2 regions of the Pseudomonas sp. GG8 genome follow, and region 1 is predicted to be linked to the other one. Evidence: riboswitches for the same ligand, from Rfam matches in the RefSeq annotation. Region 1 holds a riboswitch; the other holds the start of a gene.
What was found. A riboswitch is a leader RNA that binds a small molecule or an ion and turns the genes downstream of it on or off. The one in region 1 is predicted to bind cobalamin.

Region 1 (8,614 bases):
AACTGACCATCAAGGCGCCAAACGCCAAAGTACCGATGGTCAATGCCGACAGCCCGATCAACGAACGCATCAATTATTACCTGCAAACCGAGATCAATCCGGGGCTGGCCAGCCATGGCGGCCAGGTTTCGCTGATTGATGTGATTGAAGAGAACAACGAAAATATCGCGGTGCTGAAGTTCGGTGGCGGTTGCCAGGGCTGCGGTCAGGCTGACGTGACCTTGAGAGAAGGGATCGAGCGCACTCTGCTTGAGCGTATTCCTGAGCTTAACGGTGTGCGGGACGTCACTGACCATACGCAAAAAGAAAACGCCTACTACTAAGTCGGGCGCCTCTACGCGATAAAACAGCTGCAAAAAATGCCTCGACTGGTTCGAGGCATTTTTTTTGGTTCTGCCAGTGCCTGGTTTAGCCAGCCTTGGCGCAACCAGCAGGGTTGAACACGCGCTGGCTTGAAGCCGGATTTTTCAGCAGTGCAGCCCCGGTGCGTGCCGGACGTGGCAGAAGTTGCCCGGAGCAATTGGGACAGCGACCGCCCAGACGGTCGTGCGCGCAATCGCTGCAGAAGGTGCATTCAAACGAGCAAATCAACGCGTCCAGACTGTCGCCAGGCAGGTTGCGGTCGCAGCATTCACAGCTCGGGCGAAGTTCAAGCATAGAGGTGACCTCGTTCGCAGGTGTTCGGGGGAAGGAAAGCTTCGGCAACAATGCCAAACACTGCGGGCTCTTGGCAATCAGGGCCGGTATAGATGCGCATGTCCGGCCCGATAGAGCGACGATTCGGCGAACTGGTCATTGGCCAATACCCTGCCTACCAGAATCAATGCCGTGCGGCGAAACCCTTTGGCGCGAACTTTCTCCTGGATGTCGGCGAGCGTTCCGAGTACCCAATCCTGATCCGGCCAACTGGCGCGATGGACCACGGCAATCGGGCAATCAGCGCCGTATTGCGGGGTCAGTTCGGCGACAATTTTTGCCAGGTTCTTGACCCCTAGATGAATCGCCATGGTCGCCCGATGCTGCGCCAGGCTTGCCAGCTCCTCGCCCGCAGGCATGGAGGTTTTATCGGCATAGCGGGTCAGGATCACACTCTGAGAGATATCCGGCAGCGTCAGTTCGGTGCCCAACAGTGCGGCGCAGGCAGCGGTGGCGGTAACGCCGGGGATGATTTCGAAGGGGATATCCAGTTCGCGCAGGTAACGAATCTGCTCGCCAATCGCGCCATACAGACTGGGATCGCCGGAGTGCACCCGAGCGACATCGAAGCCTTGTTCATGAGCGGATTTCATCGCGGCGATGATCTGCTCCAGGTGTAACTCGGCGCTATTGATCACCTGTACCGCCTGATGCCCTTCAAGGACAGCGGTCGGTACCAGTGAGCCGGCGTAGATAATCACCGGGCAACTGCGGATCAGGCGCTGGCCTTTGACCGTGATCAGTTCCGGGTCGCCGGGGCCTGCGCCGATAAAAAAAACGGTCATGGGTGCTCCAGAATCCAGCCTTAGGCTTTTGAGTGGGAGTGAAAACGGACAGATTATCGACGATTGAGTACGTCACCGGCCAAGGCAAATGTCGCTTGCTGGTTTTTCTGCCGGGTGATCAGTAATTCGCCATGACGTCCACCAAGGCGCTGTAACAGCGCCAATGCACTGCTTTCGGCCACGCCGTAGCAACCGGTGTGGGCGAACGCGATGGCAGAACGATGACTGAGTCGCGCGTCGAAACAGCTCAACTCTGCTGCACTGAAAAACACCAGTGGCAGACCCAGACGCTCTGCCAACGCCAGCAAACCCGGCTCAGAACGTTTCAGGTCAATGGAGGCGAGGGCAGTGATGGCTTCAATTTTCAGCCCATGACCCTGCAAAGCCTGTTCAATCAGTTCCAGCAGTCGGCTTGCAGGGCAACCGCGCTGGCAGCCGAGGCCGACCGCCAGGGTCGGCACCGAGTGCTGCCGGGTCATGCGCCGTGATTGACGTGTTGGGCGTTCACTTCATGATTATTGCGGCGGAACAGCCAAGCACTGATCAGACCCAAGGCGATCCAGAACAGCGCATTGGTCAGCAGCGAGGCGATCTTGAACTGAGCTTCCAGAGCTTCAGGGGCCAGGCTCTCATGCACGTCTGGTTGCGGTGCACCCATCACGTGTGGCACCAGCAGGATCGCTACACCCAGCACCTTCAGCAACCAATGTTTGCTGAACACGATCAGTGCCAAGGCGACGGCAGTAGATGCCGCTGTGCTCACCCACCAGATTTGTCGCTGAACCAGATCAGCCGCCGCAGTCCCCGGCAGCTCAGGTGGCAGGCCCAGGGTCGGCGCGAGAACGAACACGGCAAACCCGGCCAGCCCCCACAGTATCCCCTGAGACGTACGGCCCGGCGCACGTAGGGTGTAAAGCCCCGCCAGCATCAATGCAAAACCGACTGCGACCACCAGGTTGCCTCCGGTGGTGGACAAGACACGTTGCCAGCCGTCTTGAGGTTCCCATGCCTCGGCGTCGTGAACATGGCCTGCGCCAACGCCTTCAGCGTGTTCATGGGCCTGCTCTGTCGGTGCTTTCTCATAGGACTCCGCTTGCAGAATCAGCGGCGCAACCCAGACGCTTTGCAGCAGCGTCAACAACAGTGCGGCGAACAGACCCGTGAACCCGGCCGTTTGAGCGATACGCTTGAACATGGCGGCAGGTCTCAATGGCAAGGGAAGGCAGAGCTGTGGCGGGTGTCGTGCGCCGCGTTGTGGACGGCATTGATATGCGAGAAGCCGGCGAAGTAGACCAGAAAGGCACCCAGCAGGAGGGCGCTGACGGCAGCCGTCAGGCGTCGGGTCTGAGTGGAGGTGGTTGTAGCTGAGTGGCTGATAGTGCTGATCGACATGGCGCTTCCCTCAAGTGTCGGCAAGTAGGCAAGCGCATGAAAACCCCACTGACAGGCGTCAGTAGAGGTTCAACAGCGCCCGCCCACCGCGGGTTTGTCAGATGATTTGTCGGGCCGGTCTCCGGGCTTGCGAGGGGTCCGTGCAGCCTGACCATCAAGAATCACCTTCCCATGCCGGACTGCTGGCACAGTGGATCTGATTCTTCACTCGCTTACCGTTGCGGGGGCAGCGCCGGACTTGCTTATGCCTGTTGGCATGAAGCGCACCGGTTTCCCGTTTCACCCTGTGAAGGGCACCCGAAACAAGGCCGTAGGAAAACATGAGCACGCACAGGAGTCAATCCAGAGCATCTGCGGCTTAGTCGGTGATTGACCTGTCCGCAGCCACTGCGTAGCCTTGCTCGTTCGAGGTGCTCCGGTATGCGCGGAGCTAAAAGGGAACGCGGTTCAAGCCGCGGCTGCCCCCGCAACTGTAAACGGTCATGTTCATTGCACTGCCACTGCACGCGTGTGGGAAGGCGCAATGAACGCGTGTCGGACGCTTTTTATAGGCCGTCAACACGCCACCGTCAGCCAGGAGACCTGCCTCGGAACAAGATTCTCACTACAACCGGGCGGGGTGATCCGGTGGCGAATTGATCTGCGTGCATGTGCTACGTGGTTATCGTCCTGTTTGCCCGCCGCTTTGCCAAAGGGCATCCGATGAAATCACTGGCCAAACTTCCCGTTACTATCGTTACCGGTTTCCTCGGGTCGGGCAAAACCACGTTGCTGCGGCACATCCTCGACAACGCGGAAGGTCGGCGCATCGCGGTGATCGTCAACGAATTCGGCGAACTGGGCATCGATGGCGACATTCTCAAGCAATGCACCATTGGCTGCACCGAAGAAGAAGCCAGCGGTCGTGTGTATGAGTTGGCCAACGGTTGCCTGTGCTGCACGGTTCAGGAAGAGTTCTTCCCGGTCATGCGCGAATTGGTTGCCCGTCGCGGCGACCTGGATCACATCCTGATTGAAACCTCTGGCCTGGCATTGCCAAAACCTTTGGTTCAAGCGTTTCAGTGGCCAGAAATTCGTAACGCCTGCACGGTCGATGCGGTGATTACCGTGGTCGACAGCCCTGCGGTGTTGGCAGGCACTTTCGCTGCATTCCCGGATCAAGTCGACGCACAGCGCAAACTCGACCCGAACCTTGACCATGAGTCGCCACTGCACGAGTTGTTCGCCGATCAACTGGCGAGCGCGGACCTGGTCATCCTCAACAAAGCCGACATGCTTGATGCGGCAGGCTTGGCGACCGTCCGCGCTGAAGTCTCCGAAGAACTGCCACCCGCGGTCAAAGTGATCGAAGCCAGCAGCGGTCGTTTGCCCATCAGCGTGTTGCTGGGGCTGGGCGCCGAGTCGGAGGTGCATATCGATAGCCGCCGCACCCACCATGATCATCACGAAGGCGATGACCATGACGACCATGATCATGATGCGTTCGATTCGATCTCGATCAAATTGCCGCAGGCCGACGAAAGCCTGTTGCTGGACGCCTTGACGCAACTGGTGGTGCAGCACGGTATTTTGCGGGTCAAGGGTTTCGCGGCGATTCCGGGCAAACCGATGCGCTTGCTGATTCAAGGCGTCGGGACGCGCTTCGACAAGCATTTCGACCGTGCCTGGCGTACCGAGGAAGAACGTGCGACCCATCTGGTGTTGATTGGTCAGGAACTCGACGCCGGCGTTCTCGAAGCCCAACTGCACGCAGCGGTTGCCGGCTGACTTATGCATTTACTGAGAACCCAACCTGGCGGCTTTGTACCTGACGACAGCATCGCTGATCTGGGGCAAACCCCGGCCGAGCTGGTGATTCTCTGCAGCGGCGATTCACATTTGGCGTTGCTCGCCGAGGCGGCGCAACAGTTGCCTGAGGATTACCCCAGTCTGCGTCTGGCCAACCCGATGCAAGTGCAAAATCACGCGTCAGTGGACATGTACGTCGATCAAGTTCTACGGCATGCCAAGGTCATCCTGATTTCCCTGCATGGCGGCATTGGGTATTGGCGTTATGGCGTCGAGCGTCTGGTGGAGCTTGCGGGACAGGGGGTGCAGCTTATTCTGGTGCCGGGCGATGATCGTCCGGACCCGGAGCTGAGCGGCTTGAGCACTGTTGCCGCGGAAGAAGGCGAGCGGCTCTGGCATTTCCTTCGCCAGGGCGGTATGCACAACGCGCTTGAGCTGTATCGTTGTTTGGCAAACTGTTGGCTGGGCCGCGATTATCCTTGGGCAGAACCTCAAGCTTTGCCACGTACCGCGATCTACCATCCGCACAAGGCCAATGCCAAGCTGAGTGACTGGCAGGCCGATTGGCATACTGCTCAGCCCGTCGTGGCGTTGTTGTTCTATCGGTCCCATCTGCAAGCGGCCAACACCGGCTTTGTCGACGTGTTCTGCGCCCGTTTGCAGGCACAGGGTTTGAATCCTTTACCCATCGCGGTCGCCAGCCTGAAAGAACCGGGCTGCCTGACGGTGGTGGAAGACCTGCTTGATGAGGTCGGTGCCGCGCTCATCCTGAATACCACCGGCTTCGCTCAATCCAGCCCTGAAGCCCCCCATGTGCGACCGTTTCGGCGCAATGTTCCGGTGATCCAGGCCATCTGCGCCCAGGACAATGAACCCGCGTGGTCCGCCAGCGAGCAAGGACTGGGTCCACGGGACCTGGCGATGCATATCGCGTTGCCCGAGCTGGATGGGCGGATCATCAGCCGGCCGATCAGTTTCAAGGATCTGGCCTGGCACAGCGAGCGCAGCCAATCCGATGTGGTGTGTTATCGCGCCCAGCCCGAGCGCATGGATTTTGTTGCCGAACTGGCGCGACGCTGGATTGATTTGGCGCGTCTGCCCAATCAACACAAGCGCGTCGCGTTGATTCTGGCCAATTACCCCACCCGCGACGGTCGGATCGGTAATGGCGTTGGTTTGGACACGCCAGCAGCCGCGCTGAATATTTTGCGCGCGTTGCAAACCGAGGGTTATCCGCTGGCGCCGTTGCCTGAAAGTGGCACGGCCTTGATCCATGCGTTGCTCGGTGGAGTGACCAATGATCTGGACAGCATTGATCTGCGCCCGTGTCAGCAAAGCATGGGGCTGGACGAGTATCAGGCCGCGTTCAATGACTTGCCTGTTGCCAATCGCGAGGCAGTGACCGCCCGCTGGGGCGCGCCGCAGGGCGACCCGATGTTTCGCGCAGGCCGAATGATGGTCGCGGGGCTGCGTTTTGGCCTGACGTTTGTGGGTATTCAGCCCGCGCGGGGTTACCAAGTAGACGCCAGCGCGGTCTATCACGACCCCGACCTGGTGCCGCCCCATGGTTATTTGGCGTTCTACTTCTGGTTGCGCAAAGTCTACGGCGCGCATGCCGTGGTGCACGTGGGCAAACACGGCAATCTCGAATGGCTGCCGGGCAAAGGTGTCGGCCTGTCGCAAAATTGCTGGCCGGACGCCGTGTTGGGTGCGATGCCGAACATCTATCCGTTCATCGTCAACGACCCTGGTGAGGGCGCTCAGGCCAAGCGCCGGACCCAGGCAGTGATCATTGATCACTTGATGCCGCCACTGACCCGGGCCGAAACCTACGGTCCGCTGCGTGATCTGGAAGTGCTCGCCGATGAATATTACGAAGCTCAACTGCTCGATCCACGCCGTGCAGGCGAACTGCAACGAGACATCCTCAAGCTGGTGCGTGAAACCCGGATCGATCGTGAACTGCAACTGGACGAGGCGCTCAACGCCGATGCGGATGCTGCCCTCTGGTTGCCACGTCTGGACACTTACCTGTGTGATCTGAAGGAATCGCAGATTCGCGATGGCCTGCATATCTTCGGCGAATCGCCCAGCGGGCGTCTGCGCATCGACACCTTGCTCGCGTTGCTCCGGATTCCTCGCGGTGATGGCCGTGGCGCGCAATCGAGCCTGTTGCGCGCCCTGAGCAAAGCTTTCGAACTGAACTTCGACCCTCTGGACTGCGTGCTGTCAGAGCCCTGGAGTGGGCCTCGCCCTGCGTCACTGTTGGATATCAGCGCCGAACCCTGGCGCACGGCGGGTGATACGCGTGAGCGGCTGGAGTTGTATGCAGCGTGGCTGATCGAGCAGGTGTTGATGCTAAATCCTATCAGTGAGTTGACTGAAAACAATGACTTGGCACTTATTCTTTATAATTTAAGCGAAGTTGTTGCGCCACGGCTGGATGCCTGCGGTCCTGCGGAAATGCAGGGTCTACTGGACGCGTTGAGCGGTCTATTCGTTCCGGCAGGGCCCAGCGGTTCCCCCAGCCGTGGGCGCCTGGATGTGCTGCCTACCGGGCGTAATTTCTTTTCCGTGGACGTGCGTAATCTGCCAACCACGACCGCGTGGCGTATCGGTTTTCAATCGGCGAACCTGCTGCTGGAGCGGCACTTGCAGGATCACGGCGATCACCTGCGTCAGCTGGGTCTGTCCGTCTGGGGTACAGCGACCATGCGCACCGGCGGTGACGATATTGCCCAGGCCATGGCCCTGATGGGGGTCCGTCCAGTCTGGGCCACGGGCAGCCAGCGGGTCGACGACTTTGAAATCCTGCCTCTGAGCCTGCTCGACCGGCCTCGGGTGGACGTGACATTGCGCGTCTCCGGCTTTTTTCGCGACGCATTCGCCAACCTGATCCACCTGTTCGATGCTGCGGTTCAAGCGGTCGCCGCCCTTGATGAGCCGGATGAACTCAATCCACTGGCGGCCAAGGTGCGCGAAGAACGCCAGGCGTTTGAGAGCAACGGTTTGAGTGCCGACGATGCCGCACGACAGGCTGGTTGGCGCATTTTCGGCGCCAAGCCGGGTGCTTATGGTGCCGGCGTGCAAGGCGCTATCGACGGGCGCTTATGGCAAAGTCGCGAAGATCTGGCCGAGGTCTACCTGAACTGGGGCGGTTACGCGTATGGGGGCGCTGATGAAGGCACGCCAGCGCGCGAGCGTTTTGCTCAGCGATTGTCCCACGTACAAGCCGTGCTGCAGAACCAGGACAATCGCGAGCATGACCTGCTCGACTCCAACGACTATTACCAGTTTCAAGGTGGCATGCTCGCCGCCGTGGAAAGCCTCAGCGGACATAAAGCCGCCAGCTACCATGGCGACCACAGTCAGCCGGACTTACCAAAAATCCGCACCCTGAAAGAGGAGTTGAACCGAGTCGTGCGTGCGCGCGCGGCCAATCCAAAGTGGATTGAAGGGGTCAAGCGCCACGGCTATAAAGGCGCGTTCGAGATGGCCGCGACGGTGGACTTTCTGTTTGCTTTCGACGCCACCACGCATTTGATTGATGATCACCAGTACGCATTGCTGGCCGATGCCTATTTGTTGGACCCTTCGACCCGTGCATTCATTGAGCAGCACAACCCTGATGCGTTACGCGATATCACCGAGCGCATGCTGGAAGCTCAGCAGCGTGGGTTATGGGAGGCGCCGGGTGAGTACCGCCAGGCGCTGGAAAACCTGCTGCTGGATATAGAAGAACACTGATGATTTTCGAGAGACGAGCATGAACGATATCCCGCATTTCCCATTGGCTGCGGTGGTCGGTGCCGAAGAGCTGAAACTGGCGCTGTGTTTGACAGCTATCGACCCCAGGATTGGTGGCATCCTGATCGAAGGCCCGCGCGGCATGGCCAAGTCAACGCTTGCGCGAGGTTTGGCCGATTTGCTGGCCAGCGGGCAATTTGTCACGT
Region 2 (8,614 bases), 1.6 Mb from region 1:
CCGGGATCGGCTGGCCAGGACCGACGAACTGTAGATTCACCTGTGGGTGCAGGCGCAACGGGTCAAAGTCCGTGTGATTGCTGATACGCGGCAATACCGGCACCACCACATTCAGCACCTGCTCGACCTTGTCGGTCTGGCGCTGATCGAGACCATCTTCGGCCTCGAGGTGCAAATCCATCACATACGGCAGCACGCCGATCACCGGTTTGCCGGTGCGTGCTTCCAGCCAGTCAAGGCCCGGTTGCAGTAAGGCGATATCGCCGCGAAAACGATTGATGATGAAACCTTTGACCCGCGCCTGCTCACTCGGGGACAGCAGTTCCAGGGTGCCCACCAGGTGGGCGAAGACCCCGCCGCGATTGATATCGGCAATCAACAGGACAGGGCAATCCACCGCTTCGGCGAAGCCCATGTTGGCGATGTCGCCAGCACGCAGGTTGATTTCGGCAGGCGATCCGGCGCCTTCGACCATGACCACCGGATAGGCCGCACTCAAGCGTTGGTGCGAGGCCAGCACCGCCTGCATCGCGATCTCTTTATAGCCGTGATACGCCACCGCGTTCATGGTGGTCACCGCCCGGCCGTGGATGATGACCTGCGCGCCCGTGTCGCTATTGGGCTTGAGCAACACCGGATTCATGTCGGTGTGTGGCTCGAGCCCAGCGGCCTGGGCCTGCACCGCTTGCGCTCGGCCGATCTCGCCACCGTCCGCCGTCACTGCGCTGTTGAGCGCCATGTTCTGCGGCTTGAAAGGCACCACGCGAACGCCCTGACGGGTCAACCAGCGACAGAGCGCGGTAACCAGCGTGCTTTTACCGGCGTCTGACGTCGTCCCCTGCACCATCAAGGTGGTCATGGTATTTCCTTGGTGTAGTCGCTAAGAGCTCGTTCGAACCGTTGCCAGTCGACTTCTTCAGCCGGCAGACCGAAACGCAAGGCGCTGTGGTGGGGACTGCCGGTGTTCAAAAACAGCCGCAGCAGAATCCCGCGCAGGGCACAGAACTCATAAACCTGAACAGCGTGCGGAGTCGTCAACCATTGAAACAGCGCGCAACCACCCTGAGGTTTCAAGCCATACTGGCTCAGCAGTTCAGCCAGGCGCTGGCTGGCGTGTTCGGTACGCAGGCGTTGCAGGCGATGACCTTCGACATCGCTCAGGCACACCTGCCCCAGCACACGCGTTGGCCCGCTGACGGCCCAAGGGCCAATCTGCCGCGCCAGCAATTTGAGCAGCTGTGGTTCGGCAATCACAAAGCCCAAACGCACGCCCGCCAGCCCGAAGAACTTGCCGAACGAACGCAACACGATCAAGCCGACGCGCCAGGCTTCGGCGGTCAGGCTCAACTGCGGCGTGTTGTCCATAAAGGCTTCATCGACCACCAACCAGCCACCGCGCTGGGCCAGGTGCGCGTGCCATTCCAGCAGGCGCTCCGGGACGATGCTCAGCCCGGTGGGGTTGTTCGGATTGACCACCACCAGCACATCAAGGCTGTCGATGAAAAAATCCACTTCGTGCTCGAACACTTCGCGCACCCGAAAGCCGTTGGCACGCCAGGCTTCGGCATGTTCGGCATAACACGGCGATAACACACCGACCTTGCCCGCACGACGCAAACGCGGCAACGCCTGAATCGCGGCTTGCGAACCGGGCACCGGTAGCACACGAGGGGCGCCATAGTAGGCGCAGGCTGCCAGTTCCAGGCCATCGTCGGTTTCCGGCAGCCGCGCCCAGGCTCGCGCCGGGATTTCCGGAATCGGCCAGGGCCAGGGCGAGATGCCACTGGACAGGTCCAGCCACTCGGCTTCAGCGATGCCGTAGTGCAATGCCGCATCTCGCAAGCGACCGCCGTGCTCAAGCATACAGTTCAGCCCCCACGCACAGGACCAGCAACCACAACCAGACACCGCGCTGGACCAGTTGCCAGCCACGATCGATCGACTGAGCATCAGCCGGCGCGCCTTCGCCCAATTGCGGACGCTGGTGCAGTTCACCGTGATAAATCGCTGCCCCACCCAACTCCACGCCTAGCGCGCCCGCACCGGCGGCCATCACCGGACCGGCATTCGGACTGTCCCAGCCAGGTGCTTGAGAACGCCAGCAGCGCAGGGCCAATCGGGTGTTGCCCAGCAGCGCGTAGGTCAACGCCACCAGGCGTGCCGGAATGTAATTCAAGACATCATCGATCTTTGCCGCCGCCCAGCCAAACCGTTCGAAACGTTCATTACGATAGCCCCACATAGCATCCAGGGTATTGCTCAAGCGATACAACACCACCCCCGGCGCACCCGCGACAACAAACCAGAACAAGGCGGCGAACACTGCATCGCTGCCGTTTTCCAAGACTGATTCGGTGGCCGCGCGGGCGACTTCAGTCGAGTCCAGCTCCGTTGTCTGCCGACTCACCAGATAGCCCACGCGACGACGGGCTTCGTCCAGGTCACCGCTGCGCAAGGCCTGCGCCACCGGCTCGACGTGCTCGCCAAGGCTGCGCAAACCCAGCGCGCAATACAGCGCCAGAACCTCCACCCACCCGCCTATATAGGGCAACCAGCTGAAAAAAGTCACCAGCAGCGTCAACGGGATCACCGCGATGAACCAGGCGGTGACACCATGACTGCGCCAACCGCGCCCAGCCGAATTGAAACGCTGTTCGATCCGGTCGGCAAAGCGCCCGAACGCCACCAGCGGGTGCGCCCGTTTCGGCTCGCCCAGCAGCGCATCCAGCGCAACCCCGGCGACGCTCAACAACGCCATGCTCATCGACTCACTCCCCACTGGTTTTCGTAGAGCAATTCGCTCAGCGGACGAGCCTGCGCCCACCCTTCCAGCACCAGCATGGGCGCCGGGTAAAACTCGGCCACCGGTCCCAGACACAGAATCGCCAAGGGTTTTGCCCCCGCCGGCATGCCCAGCAGGTCGGCCAGCGCTTGCGGTTCGAACAGTGAAACCCAGCCCATGCCCAACCCTTCGGCACGCGCTGCCAGCCACAAATTCTGAATCGCGCAGGACAAGGACGCCATGTCCATTTCCGGCAAGGTGCGGCGCCCGAAGATATGCCGCTCGCGATCATCCATCAGCGCCGCGACCAGCACTTCCGCGCAATCGTTAATGCCTTCGACTTTGAGCTTCATGAAATCGTCGGAGCGCTCACCCAAGGCTTCTGCGGTAAGAATCCGCTCTGCCTCGACCTGTGCCTTGATGCTCTCCCGCAGCGACCGGTCACTGATGCGAATAAAGCGCCACGGTTGCATCAACCCGACGCTGGGCGCCTGATGCGCCGCTTCGAGCAATCGCGCCAGCAGCTCCGGCGCCACGCTACCACCGATGAAGTGGCGCATGTCGCGACGCTCGGCAATCGCTCGATACACCGCCGCACGTTCGTCGGGGCTGAACGCCTGATCATTCATGGTTTGAAAAGCGCCGCAACCGCTTGAGGATTAGAAGGGAAATAGAAGTGTACGTAAGACGCGGTCATGCGCCCGTCACGATAGACCGCCTCGGCGCCGCGTCCACCGTTAGGGCTCAGACCTCGAGCGATGGGCTGCAACTCAGTGCTGGTCAGCGAGTGGTGATAGGTGTGCCCACGCAGCAAGCCTTCCGGCAGTTCGACCGCTTGCAAAGCCAGCGCGGCCAAACGTTTCTGCATCACGGCTTCGCCCGTCAGCAGCCCCACCAGTTGCGCACGCTGACCGTCGACATCGGTCAAGGCATCCAGCAGGTAAAGCATGCCGCCGCACTCAGCCAGCAGGGGTTTACCTGCTGCATGATGGGCGCGAACGGCGGCCAGCATCGGTAGGTTTTGACCCAGCGCGACGTGGTGCAGTTCGGGGTAACCGCCCGGCAGATAAAGGCTGTCGGCATCGGGAATGAAGGTGTCGTGGATCGGCGAGAAAAACGACAACTCGGCGCCCATGGCCCGCAGCAGGTCAAGACTGGCGCCGTAGGTAAAGGCAAACGCTTCGTCCCGAGCCACGGCAATGCGCACCCCCTCAAGCAAGGGTTCAGCCTTGACGATGTCGGGCGCGGCGAATTCGACAGCCGGCGGCAAGGACACCTCGCACGTGCTGCCTAGGGCGGTGGCGGCGGCGTCGAGGCGTGCATCCAGATCATTCAGTTCGCTGGCCTGGACCAGGCCCAAATGACGGCTCGGCAACTCGATCCCGGTTTCTCGTGACAACGCGCCGTACCAGCGTAAGCCCTCGGTCAGGCTGCCTTTGAGCAGTTGCGCGTGGCGCACGGTGCCGACGCGATTGGCCAAGACCCCGGCAAACGGCAGGTCCGGCTGATAACGCGCCAGGCCCAGGGCCAACGCGCCAAAAGTCTGGGCCATCGCAGTGCCGTCGATCACGCCCAGAACCGGTACGCCGAAATGGCGCGCCAAGTCTGCGCTGGACGGCGTACCGTCGAACAAGCCCATGACCCCTTCAATCAGAATCAAGTCGGCTTCGCCCGCCGCCTCCCACAACAGTCGGCGGCTTTCATCGGCGCCGACCATCCACAAATCCAGCTGATAGACCGGCGCGCCACTGGCGCGCTCGAGAATCATCGGGTCGAGAAAGTCAGGGCCGCATTTGAACACCCGAACCTTGCGCCCTTGATTGCGGTGCAGTCGGGCCAACGCGGCCGTCACGGTGGTCTTGCCCTGGCCGGAAGCCGGCGCAGCGATCAACACCGCCGGGCAGTGACGCGGCGCTCTCATGAAGGACTGCTCATAGCTCGATGCCTTTCTGCGCACGGATACCGGCCTGAAAGGCATGCTTGACCACGGCGATCTCGGAAACCGTATCCGCCAGATCAATCAGCTCGGGTTTCGCGCCACGACCCGTCACCAGCACATGCTGCATCGGCGGACGACTTTGCAGGTCGCTGAGGACCTGCTCCAGATCCAGATAACCGTGTTTGAGGGCGATATTCAGTTCATCGAGCACGATCAGGCCGATGCCTGGGTCGCGCAGCATTTCCCGGGACACTTCCCAGGCAGCTTCGGCGGCGGCGATATCGCGCTGGCGGTCCTGGGTTTCCCAGGTGAAGCCCTCGCCCATGACGTGATAACGCACCTGCTCGGGGAAACGACGGAAGAACAGCTCTTCACCGGTGCTGTTGCGACCCTTGATGAACTGCACGACGCCACACTGCATACCGTGGCCCATGGCGCGGGCAAGCATGCCGAACGCTGAGCTGCTTTTGCCTTTGCCGTTCCCCGTCAGGACCAGCAACAGCCCGCATTCATTCGGCGAACTGGCAATGCGCTCGTCCATGACGGCTTTTTTACGCAGCATGCGCGCCAGATGGCGTTCGTCACGTTCGGGGGATTCGTTCATCTCAGCTCTCCGTTTGAGCAGGGCACGCGAAAGCAAACGGAAGGCACAGGAATTGACTGCCAGCACGGTCAAAAAAGACCCTGCGCAGAGCATCGCCCGCCGTGATGCTGTTGGATGGTTCAGGCCGGTCTCCGGACTCATGAGCGGGCTTTTCCCCCACTGCGCGCCTTCCCACATTTTTTACGATGCAGTGACTGAATGCGCAGCTTTGACTCATTTACCGTTGCGGGGGCAGCGCCGGAATCGGTCGCTGGACGCGTCCTCACCGGCTTCCCTGTTTCACTCAGCCCATCAGCGATGGCTGAGCACCTGAAACACGTCGCGAAGGGTAGAGGGTTGGGGATAGAGCGTCAATCGAAGCGCCCTTTCCTTTCGCGTAATAAAGCTGTTTGACCCGTGCGAGTCATATCGATTGATATTAAACGACAGCCATCCCGCGCCACCTACTAAGCTTGCTGACTATCAACTCACCTGCAAAAGGTTGAACCTCAACAGCCCACCCTCCTCTACTGCTTTACGCGCACTTTTCGCTTTTCATGGAGATCGTCATGTTCACACTCAGACCTCAGTTGGCAGTACTGCTTGTACTGATGACCGGCCTTACCGCTTGCGGCGAGACTGCCAGCCTGCAAGTAGCGGAAGGCACGGGCCCGCAGCCGAAGCTGCCTGAACCGAACAAAACACTGATCCCGACCGTGAACATCGCCCCTGCCGTGGGCTGGGCAAAGGGTGCAAAACCTGTCGCTGCACCAGGCACTCAGGTGTCGGCGTTTGCCGAAGACCTGGATCACCCGCGCTGGCTGTACGTGCTGCCTAACGGCGATGTACTGGTCGCCGAAACCAACTCGCCGGCCAAGCCCGATGACAGCAAAGGCATTCGGGGCTGGATCATGAAAAAGGTCATGGGGCGTGCGGGGGCGGGCGTAGCGTCCGCCAACCGGATCACACTGCTGCGCGACAAAGACCATGACGGTGTTGCTGAAACCCGTACCGTGTTCCTGCAAAACCTTAATTCACCCTTTGGAATGGCCCTGGTCGGCAACGACTTCTATGTCGCCGACACCGATCAACTGCTGCGTTTCCATTATGAAAACGGGCAAACCTCGATTACCGGCAAGCCAAGCAAGGTGACAGACCTGCCTGCAGGGACACTCAATCACCACTGGACCAAGAACGTCATTGCCAGCAAAGACGGTAAAAAACTGTACGTGACCGTGGGTTCCAACAGCAATGTCGGTGAGAACGGCCTGGACAAGGAAGAAGGTCGAGCCGCGATCTGGGAAGTCGATGCCGCGACGGGCGCGCATCGGATCTTTGCCTCTGGCCTGCGCAACCCCAATGGCATGGACTGGGAACCGCAGACAGGCACGCTGTGGACCGCCGTCAATGAGCGCGACGAAATCGGCAGCGATCTGGTACCCGATTACATTACGTCAGTGAAGGATGGCGCATTTTATGGTTGGCCTTTCAGCTACTACGGCCAGCATGTGGATGTGCGCGTCTCACCCCAAAACCCGGCTTTGGTGGCCAAGGCCATTGCACCGGATTACGCCGTCGGACCCCACACCGCGTCGTTGGGTCTGACCTTCAGTGACGGAAAATCGCTGCCGGCACCGTTCACCCAAGGTGTATTCATCGGCCAACACGGTTCGTGGAACCGCAACCCCCACAGCGGTTACAAGGTGATATTCGTACCGTTCACCAACGGCAAACCCAGCGGCGCCCCCGTCGACCTGTTGACCGGTTTCCTCAACGCAGACGAGAAGGCCCAGGGGCGTCCGGTGGGCGTGATCAATGATCAGCATGGCGGAGTGCTGGTGGCCGATGACGTGGGGAATAAAATCTGGCGGGTGACGGCGGCAAAGGCGCAGTAAGCCCCGCTTTCGACGGGGCAGGATTTACTGCACGATCACATCAAATCAGGGGTTATTACGCGCCAGATGCTCTGGCTGAATGACGCGCTTGGCGTTGAGGTAGGTTTTTTGCCAATAGCTGTTGTCGAGGCTGTCCAGGCGCACTGTGCCGCCCGTTGCCGGCGCATGCACAAAGCGCCCTTCCCCAACGTAGATCGCGGCGTGACTGACCTGCGAGCCGCCTGACGTGGCGAAGAACAACAGATCACCAGACTGTAAAGCGTTGCGCCCGACGTCCGGCGCGCGCATCACAATCATCTCTCGGGTCGAGCGTGGTAGCGCGATACCGGCCGCGTCACGGTAGACATAACCAATCAACCCACTGCAATCGAAGCCCGAATCAGGCGTATTGCCGCCCCAGCGATAAGGCGTGCCGACCAAACCCAGCGCGCGAATTAGCACGTCTTCAGCAGCAGGCGAGGAATAATCGGAAGTCATTGGCGCAACGGGTCGAACAACCCATTGTTTTGAAGGGGGTGGAGCGTGGCTTGCGCAAGCGCCAAGAAGCGCAGCAGCCAATGTAATCAACCCTAGGCGTACCGTAATCGACATAAACACAACAACCTGATCTGGATGCGGCTTACTCTGCCGGGAGCCCGAACTGCGTGTAACTTGAGTTACACGCTCCGGTAATGACTAGCGTTGGCTTTGGATTGTAGTCGGCGCCATCGCTAACGCACGTTTAGCTTCGATGAAGGTCTTCTTCCAATAGCTGTCATCCAGGCTATCGACCCGAACACCACCGCTGCGGCTGCTGCTGGAATGGATGAATTGATCATCGCCCAGATAGATGCCGGCATGGCTCACACGACCGCGACCCTTGGTGCTGAAGAACAGCAGATCACCCGGCTTCAGGTTGTTGCGAGCAACCAGTGGAGCCTTCAAGTTGATCATGTCGCGAGTGGAGCGTGGCAACGTCATGCCCGCTTCTTCACGGAAAAGGTAGTTGATGAATCCGCTGCAATCGAAACCTGCTTCGGACGTACCGCCTACGCGATAACGGGTACCGATCAGGGACATGCCGCGTTCCAGGATGCTGTCGGCAAGAATCGGCATGCGGTACGGCTTGCTGTCAGCAAACTCGGCCAGTTCTTTTTCGGTGATCAACTCTTCGGACAACACGGAGTCAGATCCGTCGGCCATCTGGGAGGAGCGTGCAGACTGCGCAGTAATCGAGGCATGAGCCTGATTCTGGACCTGCTGCTGGTTCGAGGCAGGCATGTTAGCCGCGCAACCAAAAAGGAGTGAAACCAGTGCGAGGGGCACGAGGGGTGCGAAGCGATTTAGCATGGGCACGACCGTGGCTAGTGATGTAAAGGAGATGAGACTATGCCTTCTATCACCCTGATTTGCAAATTCAATCGATCTAAATGTGA

Region 2: another riboswitch for cobalamin. It lies ahead of cobO (cob(I)yrinic acid a,c-diamide adenosyltransferase); the one in region 1 lies ahead of cobW (cobalamin biosynthesis protein CobW).

The regions. Positions count from the first base shown of each region.
Region 1 covers NZ_JBRIIP010000001.1:2,406,940-2,415,553, reverse strand. Annotated here, with positions in the region: gene nfuA (Fe-S biogenesis protein NfuA) at 1-323, shown strand, start outside; gene ACVBEG_RS11575 (DUF1272 domain-containing protein) at 409-657, opposite strand; gene cobM (precorrin-4 C(11)-methyltransferase) at 735-1,481, opposite strand; gene ACVBEG_RS11565 (cobalamin biosynthesis protein) at 1,535-1,960, opposite strand; gene ACVBEG_RS11560 (CbtA family protein) at 1,957-2,676, opposite strand; gene ACVBEG_RS11555 (CbtB domain-containing protein) at 2,688-2,873, opposite strand; cobalamin riboswitch at 2,969-3,189, opposite strand; cobalamin riboswitch at 3,265-3,477, shown strand; gene cobW (cobalamin biosynthesis protein CobW) at 3,576-4,640, shown strand; gene cobN (cobaltochelatase subunit CobN) at 4,644-8,408, shown strand; gene ACVBEG_RS11540 (ATP-binding protein) at 8,428-8,614, shown strand, end outside.
Region 2 covers NZ_JBRIIP010000001.1:4,056,313-4,064,926, forward strand. Annotated here, with positions in the region: gene ACVBEG_RS19530 (cobyric acid synthase) at 1-859, opposite strand, end outside; gene cobD (threonine-phosphate decarboxylase CobD) at 856-1,863, opposite strand; gene cbiB (adenosylcobinamide-phosphate synthase CbiB) at 1,856-2,764, opposite strand; gene bluB (5,6-dimethylbenzimidazole synthase) at 2,761-3,411, opposite strand; gene ACVBEG_RS19550 (cobyrinate a,c-diamide synthase) at 3,408-4,703, opposite strand; gene cobO (cob(I)yrinic acid a,c-diamide adenosyltransferase) at 4,714-5,325, opposite strand; cobalamin riboswitch at 5,431-5,653, opposite strand; gene ACVBEG_RS19560 (PQQ-dependent sugar dehydrogenase) at 5,874-7,199, shown strand; gene ACVBEG_RS19565 (C40 family peptidase) at 7,245-7,790, opposite strand; gene ACVBEG_RS19570 (C40 family peptidase) at 7,875-8,528, opposite strand; gene ACVBEG_RS19575 (NAD-dependent deacylase) at 8,605-8,614, opposite strand, start outside.